DNA from 3 places in the [Clostridium] hylemonae DSM 15053 genome. Region 2 is predicted to be linked to each of the others. Evidence: predicted binding sites of a transcription regulator. Region 2 holds the regulator's gene; each other region holds the start of a gene.
What was found. Region 2 encodes NrdR, which represses ribonucleotide reductase genes. Its sites were predicted from a motif close to CACAANATNTTGTG; they were not measured.

Region 1 (10,343 bases), 910 kb from region 2:
TGAAATGGTCACGATTGTTATGGAATTGTTGGAAATCGGCGGCGCCCGGGAAATTTTGGATATATAGCTGAAATGCTTTCGGATGGAGAAGAAGTCTGGATTTTTTGAGATATTCTTTCATACTGCTGAACTTATAATGTGCAGGAGAGGGTGCAAGTGAGGCGTGAACTGGATTGAGATGGATATAGCGGACACAGCACCAGAAATATCTTTCGCTCTCAACAGTCTCACTGTGATAACGTCCCTGAAATACATGACCTACTCTATTATATTTGAAATTGTAATACACTGCATAAGTAGTGGAAATCTGTTGGATGAAAGCGGACAGCTCGGCAAAAGGAATTCTCAGAAGCAAATGGAAATGATTTGACATTACACAATAAGAATAGATTTCAATTGGATACTGTTTACATGTTTTATGTAAGATACGTAAGAACTGTTTCTTATCATTTTCAGAGTTGAAGATGTTGACTTTGTTGATGCCGCGGTTTGTAATATGATACATATCTGTAGAGCTTCGCATTCTCGGTTTTCTCGGCATAGTTACCTCCTTTCTTATTGTGCAAACATGATATCACAGTTATAATAAAAAGACCAGAAGAATTCAGAAAAAGGAGAGAATTTTCATAGGGGTCAGACCCCTGTGATATGAAGGGGTCTGACCCCTATGAAAATTATGGAATATATACCGGCAAAAACGATTGTGACGCGTATGAAGAAACCAGGAGAGTGGTTTGGTGCGGATTATAATATGAATATTTATAAAGGCTGCTGTCACGGCTGTATCTATTGTGACAGTCGTTCAGACTGTTACGGCATTGACAGGTTCGACGAAGTCCGTGCTAAGGAAAATGCGCTACAGATAATCAGAGATGATTTGCGGAGGAAGACGAAAAAAGGGGTCATTGCTACCGGAGCGATGAGCGATCCGTATAACCCGTATGAAAAAGAACTTATGCTGACGCGACATGCACTTGAGTTGTGCGATGCATTTGAATTCGGCGTCACGATCGCGACAAAAAGTACCTTGCTCATGAGAGATATCGATATATTGGAAAGTATCAGGGAACATTCACCTGTTCTGTGTAAAGTTACCATTACTACGGCGGGCGACGCCCTTTCTTCCAAAATTGAACCCGGGGCGCCGGTATCTTCCAGTCGTTTTGATATGCTCGGCGAGTTGTCCGGCCGGAGAATCCCGGCCGGAATTCTCCTCATGCCTGTCCTCCCATTTCTGGAGGACAGTGACGACAATATACGTGCAATTGTTCGTAGAGCTGCGCAATGCGGAGCACGTTTTATCTATCCTGCATTTGGTGTGACACTGCGCAATAATCAACGGCAGTGGTATCTGCAAAAGCTGGATCAGTTGTTTCCCGGAGAGAAGCTTTCCGAAAAATATAACAAGCGGTACGGAACATATTATGAATGCAGAAGTCCAAGAGCAGGAAAGCTATGGACATGTTTCAAAGAAGAATGCGAAAAAAATGAGATTTTATACAGTATGAAAGATATCATACACAACTACAAGGCACCATATAAGTGTGAACAGTTGAGTTTGTTTGACGATAACCAATTCACTTAGAAGTCTGAAAATAAGGAGAATTTTGAAAGGGGTCAGACCCCTTCATATCACAGGGGTCTGACCCCTTTCAAAAAAGGAGGAGCTATGGGCAAGAAGGAAGTTAAGACGAATGCGATGCGCATTCTGGATCGTATGAAGATCTCGTACGAGTATGATACTTACGAATGTGATGAGTTTGTGGACGGGCTCCAGGTTGCCGACATGCTTGGTACGGACCGCAGTCTTGTCTACAAGACGCTGGTGACTGTCGGGAAGAGCGGGGGCTTTTATGTGTTTGTCATTCCGATCGAGGCGGAGATCGATTTTAAGAAGGCTGCCCGCGTCGTCGGCGAGAAGTCGCTGGAGATGCTGCATCTCAAGGACTTGACAAAGGTGACAGGCTATATCCGCGGAGGGTGCACAGCGATCGGGATGAAAAAGCAGTATCCGACGGTGATCCAGGAATCGGCACAATCTCTTTCTCATATGTATGTAAGCGGGGGTAAGCTTGGCATGCAGCTGAAACTTGCGCCGGAGGATCTTAGAAGAGCGGCAGACGCGTCGTATGCCGATGTCATACACGAGTAACCAAAACAGGCAGCACAACAGACAGGAGGAAACACAGATGGAATACCTTGGTAAAAATATTGATACAGTGATACTCGACATCGGCAATGTCCTCATCGACTTTGCCTGGGACCGCTACCTGGCTTCGTTCCGGTACAGTCCCGACATGTACGAGAAAGTGGCGGACGCCATGTTCCGGAACGAGGACTGGAACATGGGCGATTCCGGTCTGATCACGACAGAGAAATGGCTTGAACTGTTTATCGAAAATGCACCGGATGCAGAGCCCCAGATCAGGGAAGTCTTCGCACATTTCGGGCGCTCCATCCTTCCGTATTCCTTCACGGAACAGTGGATCCAATACTTCAAAGATCAGGGCGTTCGGCTCTACTATCTGTCCAACTATTCAGCCGAGATGTACCGTCAGTCAAAGGATCAGCTTTCATTTCTCAATATGCTCGACGGTGGGATATTCTCCTGGAAAGAGCAGATGATGAAGCCGGATCCCGCAATATACAGCCTGCTTCTAAAGCGGTATGACATAGAACCGCAGGAAGCTCTTTTCTTTGACGACTGCCTGGAAAATGTGGAAGCAGCACAGAAGTCAGGTATAAACGGAGTGTTATTTACTACAGATATTCCATTGCGGATGCTCGGAAAATGATGTAATATAGATAGAGAATTACGCAAGAAAACAATGGCAGTTATGGAGGATCACAGAAAAGATGAAGAAAGTTGTAAAGTTTGGCGGAAGTTCACTGGCAAGTGCCGCGCAGTTTGAGAAAGCAGGAACAATAATCAAAAAAGATGACTCAAGACGCTATGTCGTTCCGTCTGCACCCGGGAAGCGAACGCCGAATGATACAAAGGTCACAGACATGCTGTACAGCTGTTACGGCCAGGCCATCATAGAGGAAGAGTTTGAAGAGCAGCTCAAAGAGATAAAGGCAAGGTATAAAGGCATCATAAAGGGCCTTAAACTGGACTTGTCGCTGGATGCTGAATTCAAAATAATAGAAGAAAATTTCAGCAAAAAAGTCGGGAGAGACTATGCTGCCTCCAGAGGAGAATATTTAAACGGCATTATTATGGCCGCTTATCTCGGATATGAGTTTATTGATGCCGCAGAGATCATTGTATTTGATGAAGCAGGCGAATTTGACGCATTCTCTACAGATAAGCTTCTGTCCGAAAGACTTGCAGAGACAGAACGTGCGGTGATCCCGGGATTTTACGGTGCCATGCCTAACGGAAAGATCAAGACCTTTTCAAGAGGCGGTTCCGATATCACCGGTTCCATCGTCGCAAAAGCCGTGCATGCAGATATGTATGAAAACTGGACGGATGTGTCCGGGTTTTTGATCGCAGATCCGAGAATCATCCGAAATCCCAAAGCAATTGATGTCATCACATACCGTGAGCTCAGAGAATTGTCTTACATGGGAGCCACCGTACTGCATGAGGATGCCATCTTCCCTGTCCGAAAAGAGGGGATTCCGATCAATATCCGAAACACGAATATTCCGGAAGATAAGGGAACACTCATAGTAGAAGGAACGTGCCGCAAGCCGAGGTTTACGATCACCGGTATCGCCGGGAAAAAAGATTTTGCCTCTATCACTATAGAAAAAGCAATGATGAACTCCGAAGTCGGATTCTGTAAAAAAGTGCTGGAAGTATTTGAAGATAATGATATTTCTATCGAGCATATGCCGTCCGGCATTGACACAATGACGATTTTTGTGCATCAGGATGAATTTGAGGAGAAAGAGCAGAAAGTGATCGCCGGTATACACAGGGCCGTGGAACCGGATTTCCTCGAGCTGGAATCTGATCTTGCACTTATCGCCGTCGTGGGCCGCGGAATGCGCGCGACCAGAGGCACGTCAGGACGTATATTCTCAGCGCTGGCACACGCCAATGTAAATGTAAAGATGATCGACCAGGGCTCCAGTGAGCTTAATATCATAATCGGCGTACGAAACCATGATTTTGAAGCCGCGGTAAGGGCACTGTACGATATTTTTGTGACAACGCAGATATAATAAGACAAGGGGAGGTCTGCAATGAATATTTTATTTTTTCTGAAACCCAAAAGTGAGCTGGCTTACATATATGATTACCATACACTCCGTCAGGCGCTTGAGATCATGGAATACCACAAATATTCTTCCGTGCCCATATTGAACAGGGACGGCAAATATGTCGGTTCCATCACAGAGGGAGACCTGTTGTGGGGACTGAAGCGGCTGGATCTGATGAATCTCCACGACGCTGAGGATATCAGTATCATGAAGATAGACCGAAGACTGGACTACCAATGCGTCAACGCAGAATCCAATATGGAAGATCTGATCGGCAGAGCCATGGAGCAGAATTTTGTTCCTGTAGTGGATGATGAGGAGCATTTTATCGGCATTATCACGCGCCGTGATATTATCGGCTACTGCTATAATAAACTGAGCGACTGTGATAAACGCTGAACAATGCGTGCCTCTGCAGGCAGGGACGGACAGATATAACAATAAAAGGATGAGAACAATGACGATAGATTTTCACACACATATGTTTCCTGACAAAATCGCGGCAGGAACGCTTGACTTTCTCGGGTCGGTCTGCCACATAAAACCATATACAGACGGTACGTACGAAGGACTGAAGGCATCCGGCAAGGCAGCCGGGGTCGATTTAAGCGTTGCACTTCCCATCGTGACAAAGCCGTCACAGTTTGCATCCATCAACCGGTTTGCATCGGAACACCAAAATGGCAGTATCCTTTCATTCGGCAGCGTTCACCCTGACAGTGAAAACTATAAAGAACAGCTGAGACAGATCAAAGATATGGGGATAAAAGGGATCAAGATACATCCGGATTATCAGGAAGTATATTTTAACGATATACGCTATAAACGGATCGTCGAGTATGCCTCGGAACTTGGTTTTATCATAAGTGTTCACGCCGGGAAAGACCCGAAATGTCCGGACGATGTTCACTGTACCCCGCAGATGGCCGCGGAGCTCATCCGTGAAGTGCAGCCGGAAAAACTTGTGCTAGCCCATCTCGGCGGCAATTTTCAGTGGGATGAAGTAGAAGAGTGTCTTGTCGGAAAGCATGTCTATTTTGACACAGGCGTTGTATTCGGCAGGATCTCCGACGAGCAGTTCATTAGAATTGTCAGGACCCACGGCGCAGACAGAATTCTGTTTGCAACAGATTCTCCATGGGCCGGACAGAAGGAGTTTGTCGATTATCTGAAATCTATGGACCTTACCGACGAAGAAAAGAACAGTATATTGGGAGAAAATGCGCAGCGGCTTCTTGATCTTCAGTAAACCAAGAAAGGGCAGGGAATGGCCTATGAAAAGACTGGCACCTGTATTTGTTTTGATGGCCTCGGTACTTTGGGGCTCCATGGGAATTATCACGAGATACGTGGCGGCAATAGGGTTCAACACAAGACAGACCGCCGCAGTAAGGATAACGTCCGCAGCGGTCGTGCTCATACTGTTCCTTCTTATCACAGACCGGAACAAACTTAAGATAGACAAAAAGGATCTCAAATGGTTCCTGGGCACCGGCCTCGGAAGTCTTTTTATCAATAATCTGGCATATGCTGCCACTGTGCAGAGGGCATCTCTCTCCGTGGCGGTAGTGCTTCTTTATACCGCGCCGTTTTTTGTTATGATCATGTCCGTCATCTTTTTTAAGGAAAAGTTGACGGTACAGAAAATAGCAGCTTTATTCCTGTCGTTTGCGGGATGTATACTTGTGGTAGGGCTTTCAGGAGCGAATGTAGGCGATAACGCACTCGTCACGCTTCTGATCGGCCTGAGCGCAGGCTTCGGCTATTCGCTTTACAGTATTTTCGGCAAGGTTCTAATGGGAAAATATGAATCGCTCACTGTCACAGTATATACCTTTATCCTTGCAAGTATTGCATCGCTCCTCATTGCACAACCGCTCTCCATGGGAAGGATCATAGCCTCCAATGCCTCAAAAATGCCTGTGACGGTCATTGGAAGTGTCATCACGCTCGCGCTGCCGTACATCTGTTACTCAACGGCTCTTAAATATATCGAGAGCAGTAAAGCGTCTATTATTGCGTCCTTTGAAGTGGTGGCCGCAAGCCTTTTTGGCGTTGTCCTGTACCGCGAGACACTCGATCTGTTTAACCTTGTCGGAATCATATGTGTGGTGGCTGCGCTCGTAATACTGCAGCTGAACCCTAAAAAATCACAGAGAGACCAAAATGAATAATCATACAGAAGACAATAGTTCAATATTTCCATCTCAAGATCTGCCGGCAAGGGAATCAAATCATACGAAAAAACTGAACAACAACAAAGGAATACTAAGTATCGTATCAGCATTTCAGTTCTTTTACTTACATGTCTGCAGCACAGGCACGGTCCGGCAAATACAGGGCGTGTAAAGTATGTAACCCGTAAAACGGGTGGTTTGCTCTGAAGTTATAAGCCTCTGTTACCGGCCAGTGCCTAAAGACGCTGGCTTTCACTTTGTTCAAGTTACTATGCCTTTGACTCGTCGCCGCCCTTCAAAGGGCGTTTGTACTACTTTGTTACCCCAGACTAAAGCCCATAAACAACAGAAGGGAAACGGCCGCGGTAAAACCCACGGCCGTTTCCCTCTATCATTAACCTCTGTTCTACAGAAGATTTATGTTGTGTGAAGAAGCTTCCTCAAGCATTTCTTTCGGCCATATGGACGACTGAACTTCTCCGATATGCGCTTTCCTCAGATATAACATACAGATCCGGGACTGGCCGATACCGCCTCCGATCGTGTAGGGAAGCTGTCCGTTAAGCAGCAGTCTCTGAAATTCAAGTTCTGCCCGGTCCTCGCAGCCGGCAGCCTTAAGCTGGCGCCGTAGCGCCTCCTCGTCCACACGGATGCCCATGGATGAAAGTTCAAGTGCAATGTCCAGAACCGGATAGTATACGATGATATCGCCGTTTAATTCCCAGTCGTCATAGTCAGGCGCACGCCCGTCATGTTTTTCACCGGAGGAAAGCACCTTGCCGATCTGTGAGATAAACACTGCGCCTTTTGCCCTGGCAATGCGGTATTCACGTTCTTTTGCGTCGGCGCCGGGATACAAGTCCTCAAGCTCCTGTGAGGTGATGAAGGTTATTTCATCCGGAAGAAATGGTTCTATGTAGTTATATCTTCTCGACATGAATTCTTCCGTCTCTTTCAGCGCAGAATATACTTTACGTACTGTGTACTGAAGTGTCTCTGTATTCCGCTCCTCTTTTGAGATGACCTTTTCCCAGTCCCACTGGTCCACATAGATAGAGTGGATATTATCGGTATCCTCGTCGCGGCGGATCGCGCTCATATCTGTGTACAGACCTTCCCCTGAGTGAAAATCATAGCGCTTCAGAGCGTAGCGTTTCCATTTTGCAAGAGAGTGGACGATCTCAGCCGGCGCATCCTCCTGCTCCCTGATACCGAAAGATACCGGTCTTTCTACTCCATTGAGATTATCATTAAGACCTGACTCCGGCTTTACAAACAGAGGGGCAGAGACACGTGTCAGGTGTAAGGATTTGGCCAGCGCGCGTTCAAAGTGGTCCTTCACTTCTTTGATCGCGACTTCAGTTTCCCGGATAGTAAGAGGAGATGTGTAGTTGTCCGGGGTGATTAAATGTTCCATATGTAAGACTCCTTTGCGTATTATTCTACCTTTTAATGTATACTTACAGACAGGCTTAAGTCAAGCGATTCTTGATGCGGATTTTACCACGGCAGAATAAAGCAGGAATTTTGTGGAAAGAACTTCATCTTGATAAATACTATATGTTGTGATAACATCTGATATATCCACAATAAATTGCGATATATGGAGGAAGAACAATGGAAGACATAAAAATAAAAGGACTAAATCAAGTTCTTGCACATATACAAGGAGATTTCAAAGAGCCTGAATATGACCTGGCACAGCTGTACCAAAAATACGCGTCTCTTCAAAAACCCGGGCTGACGGACAAAGAACAGCTTTCCCTGCTTACAAAGGCTGCGGTAGAACTCACGACCCAGGAGGCGCCGGGCTGGGAAATGATCGCGGCACGGCTTTTGTATGCCGGTTTTCGCGACAGCCTGGAGGATGCCATGAAAAGCCGCGGCATCAGAAGCTTTTATGAAAAAATCGTATATCTGACAAAAGAGAACCTGTACGGCAGTTATATACTGGAACATTACAGCAGACAGGAGATAGAAGCGTTCGCCAAACTGATCGAGGAAGACCGAAGCCGGCTGTTTACATACTCCGGCCTTGACCTGCTTCTTAACCGTTATGTTATCCGCACACGAAAGGGTGTTATCCTTGAGACCCCTCAGGAGATGTTTATGGGTATCTCCATGCATCTGGCCATGAAAGAAAAGGAAAACCGCTCAGAATGGGTAAAACGGTTTTATGGCATGCTGAGTCTTCTGAAGGTGACGATGGCTACTCCGACCCTTTCCAATGCCAGAAAGCCCTACCATCAGCTCTCATCCTGTTTCATCGACACGGTCCCGGACAGCCTGGACGGCATTTACCGGAGCATTGACAGCTTTGCGAAGGTGAGTAAATACGGCGGCGGAATGGGAATGTATTTCGGAAAAGTGCGGGCAGGGGGCAGTGCCATCCGCGGGTTTGAAGGAGCGGCGGGCGGCGTTATCCGCTGGATCAAGCTTGCAAATGACACTGCAGTTGCCGTGGACCAGCTGGGCGTCCGGCAGGGGGCAGTTGCCGTGTATCTGGACGTATGGCACAGAGACCTTCCTGAATTTCTGAAGCTTCGGACGAACAACGGCGACGACAGGATGAAAGCGCATGACGTATTTCCGGCCGTCTGCTATCCGGACTATTTCTGGAAAATGGCCAGGGATCATATAGAAGGCGACTGGTATCTCATGTGCCCCCACGAGGTACTGACTGTGAAAGGGTATGCGCTTGAGGACTGTTACGGCAAAGAATGGGAAGAAAAATATCTGGACTGTGTAGCGGATGAGAGGATATCCAAGCGGGTCCTGCCCATAAAGGAGATCATCCGTCTCATCATACGCAGCGCCGTGGAGACCGGTACTCCGTTTGTCTTCAACCGCGACGAGGTAAACCGGATGAATCCAAATGGCCACAAGGGCATTATCTACTGCAGCAATCTCTGCACGGAGATCGCACAGAACATGGGCGCGGTGGAAGAGGTCAGGCAGAGTATCGAGACCGTGGACGGAGAGACCGTTGTCGTAACTGTCACAAAGCCCGGTGAATTTGTCGTGTGCAATCTGGCAAGCGTGTCACTTGGACATATTGACGTGTCGGATGAAAAAGAAATATACCGCACCGTATCCTCAGCCATGCGCGCGCTGGACAATGTCATAGACCTCAACTTCTTTCCGGTCCCGTACGCAAAGCTGAACAATGAAAAATACCGCCCGGTCGGTCTCGGCGTCAGCGGTTATCATCATATGCTCGCAAAACATGGGATCCAGTGGGAAAGCGAAGAGCACCTGGCATTTGCCGACAAGGTGTTCGACACACTGCACCGTGCCGCCATAGCGGCGAGTTGTGATATTGCGGAAGAAAAGGGTGTCTATGCCTGCTTTGAGGGAAGTGACTGGCAGACGGGTGCTTACTTTGACAAGCGGAAGCTGACCGGAGCGGCCTGGGAACAGCTTCGCGCACGGGCAGCCTCCTGCGGCGTAAGAAACGGATATATGCTGGCCGCGGCTCCGACGAGCAGCACGAGTATTATTGCCGGCACTACAGCCGGGCTTGATCCGGTCATGCACAGGTTCTATCTGGAGGAAAAGAAAAACGGACTCGTGCCAAGGGTGGCTCCGGAGTTATCCATGGATACATTCTGGTATTACAAGAATGCGCATCTTATTGACCAGACATGGTCTGTACGAGCCTGCGGTGTCAGGCAGCGGCATATCGACCAGGCGCAGAGCATGAACTTGTACATTACAAACGAATATACTTTTCGGAACGTACTCGATCTGTATCTCCTTGCATGGGAGTGCGGGGTTAAAACGGTCTATTATATACGTTCCAGAAGTCTGGAAGTGGAAGAGTGTGATGTATGCTCTTCGTAAGGCATGTTTGACAGAGAGGAGAATATTATGGCAGAATTGATAAAGAAAATGCTTTTTAATCCGGACGGAGATACGGATGTCCGAAGCAGAAGGATGATCGGCGGCAAT
Region 2 (10,343 bases):
TCCTGCGGAGCCTGTGTGGCTGTCTGCCCGGAAGTTTTCCGTTTTGATGATGACGGTATTGCAGAGGCGTATGCCGACGTGGCGCCGGAATGCGAAAGCACAGCAAAAGACGCAAGAGACGGCTGTCCGGTGTCTGTTATAGATATCGAAGAATAAGAAATAAGCGAAATACATTTAACGGGAAGGCCTGGTGCCTTCCCGTTTCTGCGCTCTCCGCACTGAATTTAATGTAAAATACACTTGACATATTATGTAAAGCAAACTATACTAAAGGTGTAAAGCGTACTGTACAAAACAGAGAAAGAGGATAAAAGATATATGAAAACCCGGATACAGGAGCTCAGGAAGGCGCATAAACTGTCACAGGAAGAACTGGCCATGGCGGTCGGAGTCACCCGGCAGACCATCATCTCGCTGGAGCGGGAAAAGTACACGGCATCTCTCGTGTTGGCATATAAGATAGCCCGGTTCTTCGGCGTAATGATAGAAGATGTGTTTGACTTTTCAGATGTGGAGGATATTTGAATATGGAAGAGTATAGGAAAAAATTAAAACGCAGCATAATATTAGAAAGTATATTTGCATTAGTATCCGTCGCGGTGATCGTGATAAGCTACATGAGGGCCGATGCGATGGACCCGTCCGAACATGCGGGGAGCTTCTTTCAGGGGTTCCAGGCCGGACTGTTCACTGTGTGGGCCGGTGTAATGTTCTACGGGATCTTTGTGTCCGCTAAGGCGCTTGGGAGCCGGGAATATCTGCGGAAGCTGTATATTAAAGAACATGACGAGCGGACAATTGAAATATGTACAAAAGGCCAGGCGAAAGCATACAGAACATGTATCGCCGTATTCATGACGGCGGCCGTCATTGCCGGATATTATAATTATATTGTATTTTATACGCTTGTAGTCGTGACGGCATTTTCTGCGGTGTGCGGCGGTGTGATGAAAATAATTACGTCCCGTTCGTTATAATTATGTTGACAAACAGGAGAAAAAGAAATATTATTGTATTAACATAATAATACAGAAAAAATGAGGAGCAGGGTTATGATCGAGATTAAGAATTTGACGAAAATCTATAAACTGAATAAGAAGCAGATGCTGGAATCCAAGACAAAGAATCCGAAGAAGACTGCTGTGGATAATCTGAGCCTGACCGCGCGCGAAGGGGAGATATACGGCCTTTTGGGACCAAACGGCGCTGGAAAGACGACAACACTCAGATGTATCGCTACTTTGATCAAGCCATCGGATGGCGAGATCTATGTCGGCGGCCACGAAGTACAGAAAGAACCGGAGGCGGTGAGAGAGAGCATCGGATTTCTCACAAGCGATATAAAGCTGGATGAACAGTTTGACGTGGACTACATGTTCGGATTTTTCGGCAGGCTGCATAACGTTCCGCAGGATGTGCTGGAGAAGCGCAAGGAAGAGCTGTTTACATATTTCGGGATCAAAGATTTTGCCCACAAGCAGATCAAGGAGCTTTCCACCGGAATGAAGCAGAAGGCGGCGATCGCGGTCAGCCTCGTACACGACCCTGATATTGTCATCTTTGATGAACCGACGAACGGGCTTGATATTGTCACGGCCAGGAGTGTTACAGATTATCTGCGGAAGCTGAGAGAAGACGGAAAGCTTGTCATCGTATCGACGCATATCATGTCCGAAGCGGAAAAGCTTTGTGACCGTATCGGCGTGATAATAGACGGCAGTAAAGTGGCGGAGGGATCACTTCAGGAACTGCTTAATATGACCGGCACAGATGATCTGGAAGATGCGTTCTTTGAATTATATAAGGAACGAAAGGGGGAAATGTAAGATGAATGGAATCAAGCAGATATTCGGCAAAGAGATGGCCAGAATTTTTAAAGACAAGAAGATGGTGTTTTCCGTATTTTTTCTCCCAGTATTGATCATGGTACTGATCATGACGATCATAAGCGGACTTATTACCAATATGGAAGATGATATTGAATCACACGAAGCAGTTGTATATGTGGCAAACGAACCTTCCAGTTTTGAAGCCTTTCTCGGTGAGAGCAGACAGGAATTCAAATCAAAGAGGATAGACGGCGGCGGGATGGAAAAAGCGAAAGAAGATATCCTCGAAGGCAGGGCAGATCTGATCATAGAATTTCCGGACAGCTTTGAGAGCGCGGTCCGCGATTATGAGCCGGGTATGGCTGTGCCCCAGGTGAAGACTTATTACAATCCGTCTGAGGATTATTCCAAGGCGGCCTATGAAGAGATATCAGGAGGCGTACTGGAGGCATACCGCCAGACACTTCTGGCGGGGCGCGTCGGAGATCTGACTCAGCTCACGGTGTTTACGGTAAATTCAGACAACGATGAAATGATCATACAGGATGATGATAAAGCCAGCGGCAAGGCGATCGGAATGATGCTTCCATATTTTATTACGATTCTGTTATTTGCGGGAGCCATGGGTATCGGCACTGATATGATCGCGGGCGAGAAGGAGAGAGGAACGATGGCAAGCCTCCTCGTATCACCGGTAAAGAGAAGTTCAATCGTCCTTGGAAAAGTATTTTCACTCATGACGATCTCCGGGATATCTTCCCTCATCTATGTCATTGCGATGGTAGTTTGTGCGCCTCTGATGATGAAGTCCATGACCGGCTCGGGAGCCGACGGGCTGAATATCAGCCTGAGTGTACAGCAGGTAGTCATGCTCGGAGCGCTGCTTGTGGCGATAGCCTTCCTGTACTCCAGTATCATCGCCCTTATCTCCGTATTTGCCAAGTCGACCAAGGAGGCAAGTACATATGTGATGCCGGCATATATGCTCGTGCTTGTGGTAGGGCTGCTGACGATGTTCACCACCGGCGACCCGACACAGACGGACTATTATATACCGCTGTATAACAGTGCGCTCGTGATGAAGGGGATACTTGGGCAGAATGTGTCTATGCTGCAGTACGGCATAACACTCATCGAGACGCTTGTGATCGGCGGCGTACTCCTCGGCGTGATCGTAAAAGCTTTCCAGAGCGAAAAAGTTATGAATGTCTGACACTTTATATCCGGCTGCATATACTGTAAACAAGAAGCAGATGCGGCCGGAGGGGGTCAGACCCCTTTCAAAAGGGGTCTGGCCCCCTTGTGCATTCTGCGCGATTCGGGAGGCGGATATTGTATGAGACTGAGTGAGCTTCAGGATAAAGAAGTGATCAATACATGTGACTGTAAGAGACTGGGATTTGTGGCGGATCTGATACTGGATGACTGCGGCTGCCACGTGGAGGCGATCATTATTCCGAAGTCAGGAAAATTCTGCGGTTTTTTCGGGGACGGGAGCGAGTATGTTATCCCGTGCAAGTGCATCAAAAGAATCGGTCCGGATGTCATTTTGGTAGAAATTCATGAGGAGAAAAAATAAAGGGAAAAACTGGCAATGTTGTTTGACTTCTGTCCGTACAGCAGATATACTATATGTATTACAGAAGAAAGGATTTGGGTCAAGATGAAGTGTCCATACTGCAACCACCTAGATACAAGAGTCATAGATTCCAGACCGGCGGAGGACGGAAGTTCCATCCGCAGAAGACGCTCCTGCGACGTGTGCGGCAAGCGGTTCACCACATATGAAAAAGTGGAGACGATCCCGCTCATCATTATCAAAAAAGATAACAACAGAGAACAGTACAACCGCAAGAAGATAGAGAACGGCGTCCTGCGCGCATGTTATAAGCACCCGGTATCTGCGGATGCCATCCAGAAGACGGTTGACGCCATCGAGACGAAGATCTTCAGCCTTGAGGCAAAGGAGATCCCAAGCAGTACGATCGGTGAGATCGTCATGGAAGAGATGAAAAGTCTGGATGAGGTGGCCTATGTCAGGTTTGCTTCTGTGTACAGAGAGTTCAAAGATGTCAATACTTTTATGGATGAGCTGAAAAAAATCCTGGATAATTAGGAATACGTGTAAGAAGGTATTTACGAAATATGTCGTATAGTGTTAGAATAAGGAAGAAGCAAAGGATTCATTTGCTTCTTCCTTTTTATTCTGTTCAGGAGAACAGGAGCTTAAATGGAACTTAAATCTATTTTTGACATACTTATTGAACGTAAGCGGTTCAAAAAGCATACATAATAATCGGGCAAACAGATGATGATAAGTAACAGAGAACAGACGTAGATTCAGATTGGGTGAGATGCAGATGAGAACGTATAAATTAACCGTATCGTACGACGGAAGCAGATATCAGGGATGGCAGAGACAGGCCACGACAGACAATACGATCCAGTTCGTGCTGGAGTGGAGCATTGGGAAACTGGTTGGTTACAGAGTGCATGTGGACGGCTCGGGAAGAACAGATGCCGGGGTACATGCCCGCGGACAGGTGGCGAGCGTCAAGCTGTCCAAGCTTTATGATCCGCAGGAGTTTAAGGATTCACTGAACAGATATCTGCCGGAGGATATCAGGATCGTCAAGGCAGAGCTCGTCAAAAACGGATTCCACGCCCGCAAGAGCGCAAAGGGCAAGAAGTATGAATATTACATCGACTGTCGTGAGAAGCCGGATGTTTTTTCCCGCAGATATTGTTACCATTATCCTGAGAAACTGGATATCGAGGCGATGCGCAATGCGGTCGAGTATCTTGTCGGAGTGAAGAATTTTACAAGCTTTACGGATGACAAGGAGTGCAGGGACCCGGTCCGCAGGATCACGAATATAAAAATTGTAAGCACGGGAGATAAAGTCCGTATCACCTATTACGGGACAGGCTTCCTTTATCATATGGTCAGGATACTGACCGGCACGCTGCTGGAGATCGGGACCGGCAAAAGGGACTCAGCCATGCTCCCGGTCGTGATCGCGGCGGAGGACAGAAGTCTGGCAGGCTTTCTTGCGCCGGCGAGAGGTCTGTTTCTGAGAAAAGTGTATTATTAATAAGACTAGACATAATTGGAGGACAATAAATGAAGTGCATTTCATGGAATGTAAATGGAATTCGTGCCTGTGTGCAGAAAGGTTTCATGGACTTCTTTCAGGAGGCGGATGCAGATATTTTCTGTATACAGGAGACAAAGATGCAGGAGGGGCAGCTTGAACTGGAGACACCCGGTTACTTTCAATACTGGAATTATGCAGAGCGGAAAGGATATTCCGGGACCGCCGTGTTTACAAAGAAAGAACCGTTGTCTTTTACGTGCGGTATCGGAATAGAAGAACATGATAAAGAAGGCCGGGTCATCACGCTGGAATTTGAGGAATTCTATTTTGTGACAGTGTATACGCCCAATTCCCAGAGTGAACTGGCCAGACTGTCGTACAGGATGGAGTGGGAGGATGCTTTTCTTGCTTATCTTAAGAAGCTGGAAGAAAAGAAACCGGTTATTTTCTGCGGAGACTTAAATGTGGCAGCAGAAGAGATCGATCTGAAAAATCCGAAAACAAACAGAAAGAATGCGGGATTTACCGATGAAGAGAGAGAGAAGTTCCGCAAGATAAAAGCGTCCGGTTTTGTTGATACATTCCGCTACTTTTATCCGGATGAGGAGGGGATCTACTCCTGGTGGTCCTACCGGTTCCGGGCAAGGGAAAAGAATGCGGGCTGGCGCATTGATTATTTCTGTGTATCACAAAGTCTGAAAGAGCGCCTGGAGGATGCCAGGATACACACGGATGTCATGGGTTCAGACCACTGTCCGGTAGAGCTCGATCTGTGTTAAAAGCCCCCGTCTATACCTATGATCTGCCCCGTCATATATGGCGGGGCAGTTGCTATGTTCCAGATCATTTCAGCAGTTTCGGCTGGAGTGCCGAATCGGCCGGCCGGGATCTCATCTGCAAGTGCCAGCCGTTCTTCCTCATCCAGCTGAGCATTCATTTCTGTATCAATGACGCCGCAGGCCAGGGCATTTACCTGTATGCTGCTCGGCGCCAGCTCCTTTGCGAGCGCTTTTGTGAGACCGTGTACCCCGGCTTTTGACGCGGAGTAGGCGGCCTCGCAGGAAGCGCCGAGCGTACCCCACATGGAAGAGATGTTGATGATCCTACCCTGCTTTCTGCGCACCATGGGAGGAACCGCGGCGCGCGAACAGTAAAATACAGAAGACAGATTCGTCTGGATAACGCGGCTCCACTCCCCGTCGGTCATGTCGCTTAACAGACCGATGTGGGCACATCCCGCGTTGTTGATGAGCACGTCCAGACAGCCGCACCTGCTGTATATAAAGGAGAATATTTTGTCTACATCTTCCGGGTCCCCTACGTCACCTGTCACCATGTCGCAGGAACCGCCTGCAGATATTATTTCTCTTTTGACCTCTTCAAGCGCGCCGGCAGAACGGCGGCAGTTGATAAACACATGATAACCTCTGGCGGCAAAGAGAACGGCGGCAGCCTTTCCAATACCTCTGGAAGCGCCTGTGATCAGGACATATTTTGACATTTGTCGTATCCTCCTTCTGTTTTTTAAACCAATTATAAAATAAATCTAAAATCGTATTTTTCCTGCAATTATTATATACCGGAATCGTTGCTATTTAAACCCTCAAGTGCTATTATTTACGTATCAGCGATTGGACTGCCTGTGCGGGCGGCGGCATGATCGGGCTGTATATGCCAGGCGCGGCTAAAACTTAGAAAGAGGGACATCAATGTTATCAAAATTCAGCGTAAAAAGACCTTATACTGTAGTGGTAGGAGTTGTGTTGATCATAATCCTCGGTATTGTGTCATTTGGAAATATGACGGTAGATCTGCTTCCGAGTATGAATTTGCCTTATGCTATAGTTATGACGACATATCCGGGAGCCAGTCCGGAGGAAGTGGAGACAGTTGTCACAAAGCCTGTGGAACAGACGATGGCAACGGTGAGCAATATCAAGAATGTACAATCTGTGTCTAATGAAAATGCTTCAACAGTCATTCTCGAATTTGACCAGACGGCCAATATGGATTCTGTCACAATAGAGATGAGAGAAGGACTGGATCAAATCAGCGGTTTCTGGCCGGATGAAGTAACGAATCCCATTATTATGAAACTGAATCCAAGTATGATGCCTGTACTTATCACGGCAGTGAGCGCATCGGGGGAAGATGCGGCAGAGACGACGCGCATCATCGAAGAACAGGTGCTTCCTGAAGTGGAAAGTGTGGAAGGCGTAGCCTCGGTATCCACTGCCGGCAGCATCGAGGAAACTGTGCAGGTCACGGTAAATGAACAGAAGGTAGAAGCGTTAAATGAAGACGTCAAAGCTGCGCTGGAAGAAAAGATGAACGAAGCAGCCTCCGCGCTTCAGCAGGCTAAGGATCAGGTGGCTAACGGCAAGGCCGCGCTGGCTGCCGGCAAGGCCCAGGCATCTTCCGGTGTCGGTGAAGCAGAAGCTCAGATCTCGCAGAAGGCGGAGGAGATCAAGCAGGCGCAGCTGGAGATCACGGAAAAGATGGCAGAGCTGAACGTGACGGATACGCAGCTTCAGCAGTCGCTTGCAGCGGTTCAGGCCTCGAAGGCGGCAGCGGAGGCGCAGCTTAAAACGGTTAATGTAAGTTGTGATCAGCTTCAGGCGCAGATGGCAGATCTGCAAAAGGATCCGGCAGCTAATGCTGATGCTATCGCTCAGCTTCAGACTGAAATAGATAATTGTAATGCAACGAAGGCCGCTTTGGAAGCCGCCATAGCACAGCTTACAGAACAGGAGGCTTCCTTAAAAGAAGGACAGGGGAAAGTGACAGCCGGCAGACAGCAGCTGGAAGCTGTGCAGAAGCAGGTCAACAACGGGGCCATGTCGCTGGCGGAGGCGAGAGGCCAGCTGGCATCCGCTCAGGTTCAGGCCGCGGCGGGTCTCGGGGAAGGCGCAGCGCAGCTTGCGGCCGGAGAGGCCATGATACAGTCCCAGGAAGCCCAGATGGAGGCTGCAAAAGGAGAAGCGTCAGCCAGTGCTGACTTAAGCGGCATGCTGAACGCCGATATGGTGAAGACACTGCTGGCAGCCGAGAACTTCAGCATGCCGGCCGGATATGTGACGGAGAACGGGCTGGACTATCTCGTACGTGTGGGCGATAAGTTTAAGAGCATCGAAGACATAAAGAATCTTGTACTCATTGACATGGAGGGCATCGACCCGGTGAAGCTGACGGACGTTGCAAATGTAGAGCTTGTCAGCAATTCAGATGAGACATATGCCAAGATCAACGGAAAGTCCGGCATGATGCTGAGCATACAGAAGCAGACCGGGTACTCTACCGGTGATGTGAGTGACCGCGTTCTGGAAAAGCTCCAGTCTATCAGTAAGGAGCACAAGGAAATAAATGCGGTGACTTTGATGGATCAGGGAGTCTACATTGACCTGATCGTCAATTCCGTTCTTAAGAATCTGCTTTACGGAGCAGTGCTTGCGATCATCATACTGCTTGTATTTTTAAAGAGCATACGGCCGACGTTTGTCATCGCCTGCTCCATACCGATCAGTATCATGACTGCCCTCGTTGCCATGTATTTCTCGGGTGTGACGCTTAATATCATATCCCTGTCAGGCCTGGCGCTCGGCGTGGGAATGCTGGTAGATAATTCCATTGTAGTGATCGAAAATATCTACCGGATGCGGAATGAGGAAGGCGCGTCAGCCAAAACGGCGGCCATCGAAGGAGCCAGACAGGTAGGAGGAGCCATAACGGCATCCACCTTTACGACGATATGCGTGTTCCTTCCGATCGTGTTCACCTCCGGTATTACACGCCAGCTGTTTGTGGATATGGGACTTACGATCGCGTATTCACTCCTGGCCAGCCTTATCGTGGCGCTGACGCTCGTACCGATGATATCTGCAGGCCTGTTAAAGAAGACAGAGGAAAAAGAATCCCGCCTGTTTATTAGGATCAAAGACTGGTACGGCAGCATGCTCTCAAAAGCGCTTAACAGAAAGGTTCTCGTACTGGCAGGCGCGTTCGTGCTGTTCGTGGCGAGCGGCGCGCTCGCCATCTCAAGAGGAACGGAATTTATGCCTCAGATGGAGAGCACGGAGATCAGCATGACGCTGGAGATGGAAAAAGGCACAAGTCTTGAAGATACGGCAAAAGCTGCCGATAAGGTGATGGACCGGGTCGGCGGGCTGAAAGACGTCAAAGATATAGGGGCAATGGTCTCTTCATCAAATATGATGGGAACATCGTCTTCATCAAATATGGTAGAATTTTACGCTATTACAGGTGATAAGCCTTCCATGTCCAACAATGAACTGAAGAAAGAGATAGAGAAAGTGACAAAAGACATGGACGGAGAACTGACCGTCAATATGTCGAATATGGATATGAGCGCACTTGGAAGTTCGGGGATCAATGTCCAGATCAAAGGCAAGGATCTGGATAAACTGCAGAAAATCGCGGGCGACATCAAGAGTATGCTGGAGGATATCAAAGGGACACAGAACGTAACCGACGGAACGGAGGATAACAAAGAAGAACTCCGCGTGATCGTAGATAAGACAAAAGCTACGGAGCATGGACTTACGGTCGCGCAGGTGTATCAGAGTCTGAACAAAAGACTATCGGAAGCCCAGAAGGCAACCTCCCTCTCTACAGATACAGAGGATTTTGATATCTATGTGGTGGATGATGCCGACGAAAGCCTGTCACGGGAAGATATACGGAAGCTTACAGTTACGGCAGAGAAACAGGACGGGACTTCGGAGGAAGTGAAGCTTTCCGATATCGCTGCATTTGAGGACGCTTCCGGCCTGCAGGCGATCAGCAGGAAGGATCAGAGCAGATACATGTCTGTCACCTCGGAGGTAAAGGACGGGGACAATATCGGTCTTGTGAGCAGCCGTGTAAATAAGGCGCTCAAAGCATATGATGTGCCGGACGGCTATGAAGTGAAGATGGTTGGAGAAGATGAGACTATCAACGAGTCTATGACGGAACTTTTTAAAATGCTCGGACTGGCTCTTGTCTTCATGTATCTTATCATGGTTGCACAGTTTCAGTCGCTCCGCTCTCCGTTTATCGTCATGTTCACCGTACCGCTGGCATTTACGGGCGGTCTGTTCGGCCTGTGGATCGCAGGGAAGGCGGTCAGTGTGATCGCTATGGTAGGATTTGTCATGCTGTCGGGTATTATCGTCAACAACGGTATTGTTTTTATAGATTATACGAATCAGCTGATCGCAGGAGGGCTGTCCCGCCACGATGCGCTGGTGGAAGCGGGGAGAACGAGACTGCGCCCCATTATCATGACGGCGCTCACGACCATACTCGGCCTGTCGACGCTGGCTGTCGGAGTCGGGATGGGGGCAGATATGGTGCAGCCGATGGCGATCGTCACCATCGGGGGCCTGATATACGGAACCATATTAACTTTAGTCGT
Region 3 (10,343 bases), 710 kb from region 2:
GGAAGATCATCTTCAGAAAGATACTGCAAAAGGTATATAAAGTACAGGGCGGTATAAAGAGATCATGCGAAACGGGCTTGCAGGAAATGGAATTATATGTTAATATGATTTCGTAACATACGATATATAGTACTGCATTGTACAGCCTATACAGAATATACAAAGACTCCGAAGGCGGAATATACCTTCGGGGTCTTTTTGTTTTGCTGTCGGCAGGAAATAGCCGCGCAAATTGTGAGATAAATTCGTTAGTTATTTATTTAACGATTTGAAAAATGAAGAATAATCTTTATTATTTCGTCATTATGACGAATTGAATGTCAATATTATAACGATAGTTGCTATTTTCTACAAATTCATGTACAATGTTTTTAGGTGATACAGGGGGGCGGTCGACAACAGATGTCGACACCTGTTTGTTTTTATCGTAGTACTATTTATATCAGAAAGTGCATACTAAAATCAAAGGAAAGAGAAGGGGGAATAATATGTTTGATGCTATTAATTCTTTCGTAACAACCATCAATGGCTGGGTATGGGGCTGGTTCATGATCATCCTGCTGTTTGGTACCCATGTATTTATGACGATCCGTACAGGATTTATCCAGAGAAAGACACTCTCAAAGGGTATTAAACTGTCGGTGACAAAAGACCCGGAAGCAGAAGGTGAAGTATCTCAGTTCGGAGCACTTACGACCGCTCTGGCAGCGACTATCGGAACCGGTAATATCATCGGTGTAGGTACGGCCATTGCGATCGGAGGACCAGGAGCAGTATTGTGGTGCTGGCTCATCGGTGTATTCGGGATCGCGACAAAGTATTCTGAATCATTGATCGCAGTCAAGTACAGAGTGAAGACAGAAGACGGCCGTATGCAGGGCGGTGCCATGTGGGCTCTGGAACGCGGACTTAACATGAAGTGGCTCGGTGTTACTTTTGCGGTGCTGGCAGGATTTGCATCCTTCGGTATCGGCTGTGCGACACAGGTTAACGCGATCGCAACTGTATGTAACGAAAACCTCGGCATTCCAAAATGGCCGGTTGGTATCGTAGTTGCAGTTCTTACCGGAATCGTTATCTTCGGTGGAATCAAATCTATCGCCAGAGTATGTGAGAAGTTAGTTCCTTTTATGGCTATCTTCTACGTCATCGGATGTATTGTTATTTTATGTATGAACTATGATTTCATCATCCCTGCACTTGCAACGATCGGAAGACTTGCGTTTACACCTGGCTCCGCGGCAGGCGGTCTTGTGGGCGGCGGTCTTATGATAGCCATGAAGATGGGTGCTGCAAGAGGATTATTCTCTAATGAGTCTGGTATGGGTTCTGCGCCTATCGCGGCGGCAGCAGCTCAGACGAGAAACCCGGTTCGTCAGGCGCTCGTATCATCCACAGGTACATTCTGGGATACAGTAGTTGTTTGTGCTATGACAGGCCTTGTACTCGTTACGACGATCATGAAGAATCCATCTATTAACGCAGATACGATTGAAAATGGCGGTGTTCTTACATCTATGGCATTTAGCCAGATTCCGTACCTCGGACCTGTTATTCTGACACTTGGCATCATCTCCTTTGCCTACTCTACGATTCTTGGATGGGCATATTACGGAGAGCGTTGTGTGGAATATTTTGCAGGCAGTAAAGTTATGTTCGTATATCGTATAATTTATCTGCTCGTTGCAGCGATCGCTCCGATCATAGCTCTTGACCTTGTATGGCTGATCGCCGATACGCTGAATGCGCTGATGGCTATTCCAAACCTTGTTGCGGTACTGTTATTGTCCAATGTTATCGTGAAAGAGACGAAGAAGTACATAAACGACCTCGACGCGAAAGACGATACACCGGTACCGGTTATCAAAGATTAGAAAAAATCAGATTTGACTTGACAAATGCACTTTGGTGAATTAAAGTATAAGTTGTAAATAAGAAAAACCGTTGAGAAAGAGGAGTAGATTATCTTACAACATCCAAGAGAGCGGCAGGTGGTGCGATTGCCGTATGAAGGAGATAGTTGAATGGACTTTCGAGGGCAGCCTGAAATCAGTTGAGAGTATGGTGTGTCGGGAACCGAACCCGTTATCAATCAGGAGTGTATGTTAGTACATGAGAAAAGTGGACGATTCGTCAATTTGAGTGGTACCGCGATAATAAGAGTAAATTATTACCGCCTCAAACCTAAAGGTTTGGGGCGGTTTTTTGCGCGTGGCAGAGAATGCGGACATTCCAGGCAGGACACCCGCGGCTGAGAGAACATAAGCCACAAAATGCCTGCGGCAGGCCGCGCAGTACGCTCTAATATTTTCTCTCCTAACAGAAACAAAAAATCTATCAAAGAAAAAGGAGAAAGAACAATGAAAAAGAAATTAACAGCAGGATTATTGGTAACAGCGATGACGGCAGTATTAGTGACAGGATGCGGGGATTCTTCCAAATCATCCGGCAGCGCGGAGAAAGAGAACTACACGATCGGTATCGAACAGTTTGCAGAGCACGGTTCTCTGGACAACTGCAGGGAAGGATTTCTGCAAGGACTGGAGGACGAAGGCATCAAAGAAGGTGATAATCTTACCGTTGAATATAAGAACGCGGCGGCAGATATGGGAACGGCAGGACAGATTTCCGACAGCTTCGTGTCTGACAAAGTAGACTTGATCTGCGCCATAGCGACACCGACGGCGCAGAGCGCATACAACGCGGCAATGGACAGCCAGATCCCGGTCGTGTACACCGCGGTTACCGATCCGGTGGCGGCAGAGCTTGCGGATGAAGAGGGAACACCGGTCGGAGAGGTGACCGGAACATCCGATAAACTTCCGGTGGAAGAACAGTTGAAAATGATCCGGGAGATGCTTCCGGATGCAAAAAAGATAGGGATCATGTACACAACGAGCGAGGCGAATTCCGTATCCGCGATCGCAGAATACAAAGAACTGGTCGGAAAATATGACTTTGAACTTGTGGAGAAAGGAATCACGGCGACAGCGGACGTATCCCTTGCCGCAGACGACCTTTTAAGCCAGGTGGACTGTATCACAAACCTTACGGACAACACGGTCGTAGCGTCTCTTCCGACTATCCTTGAGAAAGCGAACAGCAAGAAGATCCCGGTGTTTGGCAGCGAGATCGAGCAGGTGAAGATCGGATGCCTTGCGGCGGAAGGAATTGACTATATCGCGCTTGGCAGACAGACGGGGAAAATGGCAGCGCAGGTGCTGAAAGGAGAAAAGAAAGCTTCTGAGATGAATTTTGAACTCATCACGGAACCGGGATTTTATGTAAATACAAAAGTAGCTGAGAATCTTGGAATCTCTGTACCGGAGACTTTGTCGGCAGATGCGGTCGAGAGCTTTGACGAGATAACAGAGTAACAGAGAAAGTATAAATCGTATGCGGGAGGCATTTTCATGAACTTGATCGTAACTATTATTGAACAGGGGCTTATATATGGGATATTGGCGCTGGGGGTCTATATCACATACAAAATACTTGATTTTCCGGACCTCACGGTTGACGGAAGTTTCCCGCTGGGGGCGGCGATCACGGCCGCCCTCGTTACGCGGGGAGTGAATCCGTACGTGGCTTTACTGGCGGCGTTTGCGGCCGGCGTACTCGCAGGTGTCTGCACCGGGCTCATTCATGTAAAGTGCAGGGTAAGGGATCTGCTGTCCGGGATCATCATGATGACGGCGCTCTGGACGGTAAATCTCTATATCGCGGGAACATCCAACGTACCGCTGTTTTCGCAGAAGACGATCTTCAAGAATGATATGATCAGCAGTATTGTGCCGGAGGCGCTTAAGCCGTACACGACACTGATCGTCATACTGATCCTGGCGCTGATCAGCAAGGTGCTGCTCGATCTGTATCTGAAAACAAAGTCTGGATATCTGCTGCGGGCAGTCGGAGACAATGACACACTTGTCACCTCCCTTGCGAAAGACCAGGGCAATGTGAAGATCCTCGGCCTCGCTATCGCGAACGGGCTTGTATCGCTGGCGGGATGTGTGTTTGCCCAGGAGGAGAGAGTGTTTGAGATCTCCATGGGAACCGGCGCCATAGTGATCGGGCTGGCAAGTGTTATCATCGGAACGAGCATATTCAAGAAGGTGACGTTTTTAAAGGCCACGACGGCAGTCCTGGCCGGTTCTGTCATATATAAAGCATGTGTGGCGGTCGCGCTTAAGAACTTTGAACCGCAGGCGATGAAGCTCATCACCGCAGTGCTGTTCCTTATTATCCTTATCATAAGTATGGAGAGAAAGAAGAAGGTGAATAAGAATGCTTGAGCTTAGAGGAATCGAGAAATATTACAATCCTGGTACGATCAATGAGATGTGTCTGTTTCACGACTTTCATCTGAAGATAGAGCAGGGAGAGTTTCTTTCTGTTGTCGGGAGCAACGGCTCGGGGAAGACTTCCATGCTGAATATCATCTGCGGCAGCATACCGCTTGAGGCGGGCAGAATACTTATCAATGACAAGGACATCACGAAGGAAAAGGAATACCGCAGAAATGAACGGATAGGAAGGGTATACCAGAATCCGGCCATGGGGACATGTCCGTCTATGACGATCCTGGAGAATATGTCGCTGGCGGATAATAAAGGCAGGCTGTACGGGCTTGGGAGAGGGACGAATAAGGCAAGGATCGGCTACTACAGGGAACAGCTGAGCCAGCTCGGTCTTGGCCTGGAGGATAAGATGGATATAAAGGTAGGGTCACTGTCCGGCGGGCAGAGACAGGCGATGGCGCTGCTTATGTCCACGATGACGCCGATCGAGTTCCTCATTCTGGATGAACATACGGCGGCTCTCGACCCGAAGACAGCAGAGCTCATCATGGAGCTGACCGATAAGATCGTTAAGGCGAAGCATCTCACGACGATCATGGTGACTCATAACCTGCGGTATGCGGTGGAATATGGAAACCGTCTTCTGATGATGCATCAGGGGGAAGTTATCCTGGACAAAAAAGAAGAAGAAAAAGAGAGCATTACAGTGGATGACATACTGAAGCTGTTCAATGAGATAAGCATAGAATGCGGCAATTAACAGCCGCATTCTATGGCCCTTTTCAGACGGAAATAAATATATACAATTTGCAGAGCCTTTGCGGGCTCTATTTTTGTGAATTATTTTTCCTGAGGTGTCATTGACGCTCCACATGGGGAATGGTAATATTAATAGGTGAGTTGAAACACATGATATTGTGATGATGCCTGACGGCTATACTAAATATAGGATGACATCAGAGAGAAGGAAGGTATGCCTGAATGAAAAATGAGGTAAAAGTAGTAAAAAAGGACGGTACAAAAGAAGAGTTTAACGTGCAGAAGGTCGTGGTGGCTGTGAACAAATCCGCCTACCGGGCGCTCGTAAAATTTACGGAGGAGGAGCTTGGATTCATCTGCAGCTTCGTGGAGGAGAAGGTGGACGCCAGAAATGTTGCCGAGATTCCGATCGCTGAGATGCACAATGTAGTGGAAGGCGCGCTTGAAAAAGTGAATCCTGTCGTCGCCAAAAGCTACAGGGATTACAGGAATTACAAGCAGGATTTCGTCCAGATGCTGGATGAAGTGTACAAGAAGAGCCAGTCGATCATGTACATTGGGGATAAAGAGAACAGCAACACCGACAGTGCGCTTGTATCCACGAAGAGAAGTCTCATATTCAATGAGCTGAACAAGGAGCTGTACAAGAAGTTCTTTCTCACGGTGGAGGAAGTCCAGGCCATAAGGGACGGATACATATATATTCACGACATGTCCGCAAGGCGTGATACGATGAACTGCTGTCTCTTTGATGTTAAGGCAGTTTTGAACGGCGGCTTTGAGATGGGGAATCTCTGGTACAATGAGCCGAAGACACTGGACACGGCATTCGATGTGATCGGCGACATCGTACTGAGCGCCGCAAGCCAGCAGTACGGCGGCTTTACCGTGCCAAGCGTGGATGAGATCCTGGCGCCTTACGCTGAGAAGTCCCACCGGAAGCTGATCGAAAAATACAGGGGGCTCGGTCTTGAGGAAGAGACCGTACAGAATATCGCATGGGCAGATCTGGAAAAGGAGATGGAACAGGGCTTTCAGGGATGGGAGTACAAGTTCAACTCTGTGTCCTCCAGCAGGGGAGACTATCCGTTTATCACTGTCACGGCAGGCACTGTGACAGACAAGTACGGCAAGCTTGCGACAAAGAAGATGCTGGAAGTGCGCGGCAGCGGACAGGGCAAAGAGGGCCACAAAAAGCCGGTGCTGTTTCCGAAGATCGTATTTTTGTATGATGAGAACCTTCACGGACCGGGAAAGCCGCTGGAGGATCTGTTTGAGGCGGGCATAGAATGTTCTGCGAAGACGATGTATCCGGACTGGCTGAGCCTGACCGGAGACGGTTATGTTGCCAGTATGTATAAAAAGTACGGCAAGATCATAAGCCCGATGGGATGCCGCGCCTTTCTTTCCCCGTGGTATGAAAACGGGGGGATGGAGCCGGCGGATGAACAGGATGAGCCTGTATTTGTGGGGCGGTTTAATATCGGAGCGATCAGCCTGCACCTGCCGATGATCTACGCGAAAGCGAAGCAGGAGAGCAGAGAATTTTACGAGGTGCTGGACTATTATCTGGAGCTGATCCGCCAGCTGCACATACGGACGTATGAGTATCTCGGTGAGATGAAGGCGTCCACAAATCCGCTTGCGTACTGCGAAGGAGGATTTTACGGGGGGCATCTCGGACTTTACGACAAGATCAAACCTCTACTGAAGTCTGCTACCGCGTCATTTGGCATCACAGCGCTGAACGAGCTGCAGCAGTTACATAATAAGAAGTCACTTGCGCAGGACGGGCAGTTTGCGCTTGATACGCTGCAGCACATCAACGACAAGATCAATGAATATAAAGAAAAAGACGGGCATCTCTATGCCATCTACGGTACTCCGGCAGAGAACCTGTGCGGCGTGCAGATACAGCAGTTCCGCAAAAAGTACGGTATTATTGAGAATGTATCTGACCGGGAATATGTAAGCAACAGTTTTCACTGCCATGTGTCGGAGGAGATCACGCCGATCCAGAAGCAGGATCTGGAAGGACGATTCTGGAATTTGAGCAACGGCGGGAAGATCCAGTATGTAAAGTACCCGGTCAACTACAACAAAGAGGCGATAAAAGCGCTTGTGAGACGGGCGATGGAAAAAGGATTTTACGAGGGGGTAAATCTCTCTCTGTCCTACTGTGATGACTGCGGGCATGAAGAATTGTCCATGGATGTCTGCCCGGTGTGCGGCAGCAAGAATCTGACGAAGATAGACCGTATGAACGGATATCTTTCTTACTCGAGAGTCAAGGGAGACACACGTCTCAATGCGGCCAAGATGGCAGAAATAGCAGAAAGGAAAAGTATGTAGAAGATGCGGTATCATAATATTACGAAGGATGATATGCTCAACGGTGACGGCCTGCGCGTTGTATTATGGGTATCCGGATGTTCCCACGGCTGTAAAGGGTGCCACAATCAGGTGACGTGGAACCCGGACGATGGCCTGCTCTTTGATGAAGACGCAAGGCAGGAGATATATGCGGAGCTTGGAAAGGATTATGTGAACGGAGTGACGTTCTCAGGCGGGGATCCGCTCCATGAAGCAAATATAAAAGAGATAACAGATCTGGCGAGAGAGGTCAAAGAGAAGTATCCGGATAAGACGATCTGGCTCTATACAGGCAGCGTCTGGGATGAGATCAAAGACCTGGAAGTGTTCGATTATGTGGATGTGCTCGTGGACGGTGAGTTTGTTGAAGAGAAAAAAGACAGTACGCTCCACTGGAAAGGAAGCAGCAACCAGATGGTGATCGATGTTAAAAATACAAAGAAGACAGGAGAGATAGTGCTACATGGCTAAGAGAGTTGCGCAGTTTCACAAAGTGAGTTTTGAACAGTTTAAAGAAGACTTCAGAGACACGTTCGGTGCGGTTGAAGATAAGGAGATACAGGAAGTGTACGATGCGGTCCGTCTGCCTAAAAGAGCGACGGCCGGTTCGGCCGGCTACGATTTCTTTACCCCGGTTCCGGTCGTGCTCCATCCGGGAAAGACTGTAAAGATCCCTACAGGGATACGCGCGGAGATGCAGGATAACTGGGTGTTGAAATGCTACCCGAGAAGCGGGCTCGGATTCAAATACAGGCTGCAGCTCAACAATACGGTAGGCATTATAGACAGCGATTATTTTTATTCGGACAACGAAGGGCATATTTTTGCAAAAATAACAAATGATACAAATGAGGAAAAAACAGTTGAACTGGAAGCCGGAGCAGGATTCATGCAGGGAATCTTCGTCGAGTATGGAATTACAATGGACGATGATGTGACCGAAATCAGGAACGGCGGATTTGGGAGCACTTCAAATTAACACAAGATCCGGTCGGGGACAGGGCAAAAGCCGGTTGGGGACGGGGGTTTTTTAAAAAACCCCCGTCCCCAACCGGCTTTTGCCCTGTCCCCGATAGTATATTTTCTGAGTTTTCGGGGCAGTCTAACCGTGGAATATTATCTTATCACATTCATGGAGGGACTGTTATGCCGGAAAAGAAGAAAGTAACTGCATCGAGAGAAGAAAGTACGGAATATTTGAACAAGGTTCTGCCGGTGCAGGACAGTTTTGATATTATACAGCGGGATATGATGATAGGGGGAAGGGTCGCGTCCTTTTACTTTATCGACGGATTTACGAAAGATGAATCCATGCTGAAGATCATGGATTCCATGTTTAAGGTGACGGAGGAAGATATGCCTGCAGACGCAACGGCGTTTGCGAGAGAATGCATCCCTTATGTGGAAGTAGATATCATCGGGGATTTTGACCAGGTACTGCGCAATATTCTCTCCGGTGTTACTTGTCTGTTTATAGAGGGCTACGAGGCTTGTATCGCCATAGACTGCAGAACATATCCGGCGCGGAGTGTGGAGGAGCCGGACAAAGATAAATCACTGCGCGGATCCAGGGACGGATTTGTTGAGACGATTGTATTTAATACTGCCTTGATGAGAAGGAGGATCCGGGATCCGCACCTTACAATGCAGATGCTGGAGGTGGGTGACAGTTCGCGCACGGATGTGGCGATCTGTTATATGAAAGACCGGGTGGACACAGAACTTCTGAACACGGTCATGACGAGAATAAAGTCCATCAAGACGGACGACCTGAGGATGAACCAGCAGAGTCTTGCAGAATGTCTGTATAAGAGAAAGTGGTTCAATCCGTTCCCGAAGTTCAAGTTTACCGAACGGCCCGACACAGCGGCAGCCTGTCTGCTGGAGGGGAAGGTCGTTATTCTTGTCGACAATTCACCGTCCGCCATGATCCTGCCGACTTCCATACTGGATATGATAGAGGAGGCAAATGATTATTATTTTCCGACGCTGACCGGAATCTATCTGAAGGTGTCCAGGGCGCTGATCACGATCATGACTGTATTTTTGACGCCGCTCTTTCTTTTGTTTATGCAGAATCTGAACTGGCTGCCCGACGCGTTTGCGTTTGTGGCGGTAAAAGATATGGTAAATATCCCTCTTATTTTCCAGCTGCTCATCCTTGAGATCGCCATCGACGGCCTGCGGCTTGCGGCGCTTAATACGCCGAGCATGCTGAGTACGCCGCTGAGTGTTATCGCAGGTCTTGTAATGGGAGAGTTCTCTGTGAAGTCAGGGTGGTTCAATTCGGAAGTCATGCTTTACATGGCGTTCGTCGCTGTGGCAAATTATACACAGCCGAACTTTGAGCTTGGTTATGCACTAAAGTTCATGCGGCTGCTTCTGCTTGTGCTCACGGCTCTGTTCAACTGGATCGGGTTTGCGGCCGGATGCATCATAATCGTGTGCAGTATCTGCTTTAACAAGACTTTGTCAGGCAGAAATTATTTGAATATAAAACTGAATTAAAATGTGTTATAATAAGAAAAAGAGTATATGACAAGAGTTAAAATAAACCAAGAGGCCGGCCTGCCGGGCTCTTGGTCTTAATGTATGCCTGCAGGCGGGGATACTTTTTTTCTCAATGATATCAGGAGGTTACATATGGAGGTACAGAATCAACAGAAAAACAATGACAGCGGGAGAGACGAACGTCTCGGCACAGCGCCTCTCGGCCGGCTCATGGCAGGGATGGCAGTGCCCGCGGTTGCGGCCCAGCTCATCAATGTTCTCTATAATATCGTGGACAGGATCTACATCGGACATATCTCCGGCTACGGGGATGTGGCGCTGACCGGCGTGGGAGTTACATTCCCCATCATCATGCTTATCGCAGCGTTCAGCGCGTTTGCGGGTATGGGAGGAGCACCG

Region 1: LAJLEIBI_RS08640 (ribonucleoside-diphosphate reductase subunit alpha) is a predicted target of NrdR. The motif match lies at 7,947-7,960, and genes of this name have one in related genera.
Region 3: nrdD (anaerobic ribonucleoside-triphosphate reductase) is a predicted target of NrdR. The motif match lies at 5,208-5,221, and genes of this name have one in related genera.

The regions. Positions count from the first base shown of each region.
Region 1 covers NZ_CP036524.1:1,884,592-1,894,934, reverse strand. The annotation lists gene LAJLEIBI_RS08690 (transposase) at 1-541, opposite strand, end outside; gene LAJLEIBI_RS08685 (SPL family radical SAM protein) at 677-1,585, shown strand; gene ybaK (Cys-tRNA(Pro) deacylase) at 1,670-2,152, shown strand; gene LAJLEIBI_RS08675 (HAD family hydrolase) at 2,190-2,795, shown strand; gene LAJLEIBI_RS08670 (aspartate kinase) at 2,857-4,176, shown strand; gene LAJLEIBI_RS08665 (CBS domain-containing protein) at 4,198-4,614, shown strand; gene LAJLEIBI_RS08660 (amidohydrolase family protein) at 4,673-5,464, shown strand; gene LAJLEIBI_RS08655 (DMT family transporter) at 5,490-6,389, shown strand; gene asnA (aspartate--ammonia ligase) at 6,799-7,809, opposite strand; gene LAJLEIBI_RS08640 (ribonucleoside-diphosphate reductase subunit alpha) at 8,010-10,235, shown strand; gene LAJLEIBI_RS08635 (ribonucleotide-diphosphate reductase subunit beta) at 10,263-10,343, shown strand, end outside.
Region 2 covers NZ_CP036524.1:2,795,780-2,806,122, reverse strand. The annotation lists gene LAJLEIBI_RS13090 (ferredoxin) at 1-156, shown strand, start outside; gene LAJLEIBI_RS13085 (helix-turn-helix transcriptional regulator) at 319-525, shown strand; gene LAJLEIBI_RS13080 (hypothetical protein) at 528-977, shown strand; gene LAJLEIBI_RS13075 (ABC transporter ATP-binding protein) at 1,053-1,826, shown strand; gene LAJLEIBI_RS13070 (ABC transporter permease) at 1,828-3,042, shown strand; gene LAJLEIBI_RS13065 (YlmC/YmxH family sporulation protein) at 3,166-3,408, shown strand; gene nrdR (transcriptional regulator NrdR) at 3,493-3,945, shown strand; gene truA (tRNA pseudouridine(38-40) synthase TruA) at 4,190-4,924, shown strand; gene xth (exodeoxyribonuclease III) at 4,954-5,706, shown strand; gene fabG (3-oxoacyl-ACP reductase FabG) at 5,703-6,428, opposite strand; gene LAJLEIBI_RS13040 (efflux RND transporter permease subunit) at 6,637-10,343, shown strand, end outside.
Region 3 covers NZ_CP036524.1:2,082,485-2,092,827, reverse strand. The annotation lists gene LAJLEIBI_RS09700 (alanine/glycine:cation symporter family protein) at 489-1,874, shown strand; T-box leader at 1,936-2,184, shown strand; gene LAJLEIBI_RS09695 (ABC transporter substrate-binding protein) at 2,361-3,377, shown strand; gene LAJLEIBI_RS09690 (ABC transporter permease) at 3,414-4,295, shown strand; gene LAJLEIBI_RS09685 (ABC transporter ATP-binding protein) at 4,288-5,061, shown strand; gene nrdD (anaerobic ribonucleoside-triphosphate reductase) at 5,283-7,412, shown strand; gene nrdG (anaerobic ribonucleoside-triphosphate reductase activating protein) at 7,416-7,904, shown strand; gene LAJLEIBI_RS09670 (dCTP deaminase/dUTPase family protein) at 7,897-8,412, shown strand; gene LAJLEIBI_RS09665 (spore germination protein) at 8,580-9,941, shown strand; gene LAJLEIBI_RS09660 (MATE family efflux transporter) at 10,077-10,343, shown strand, end outside.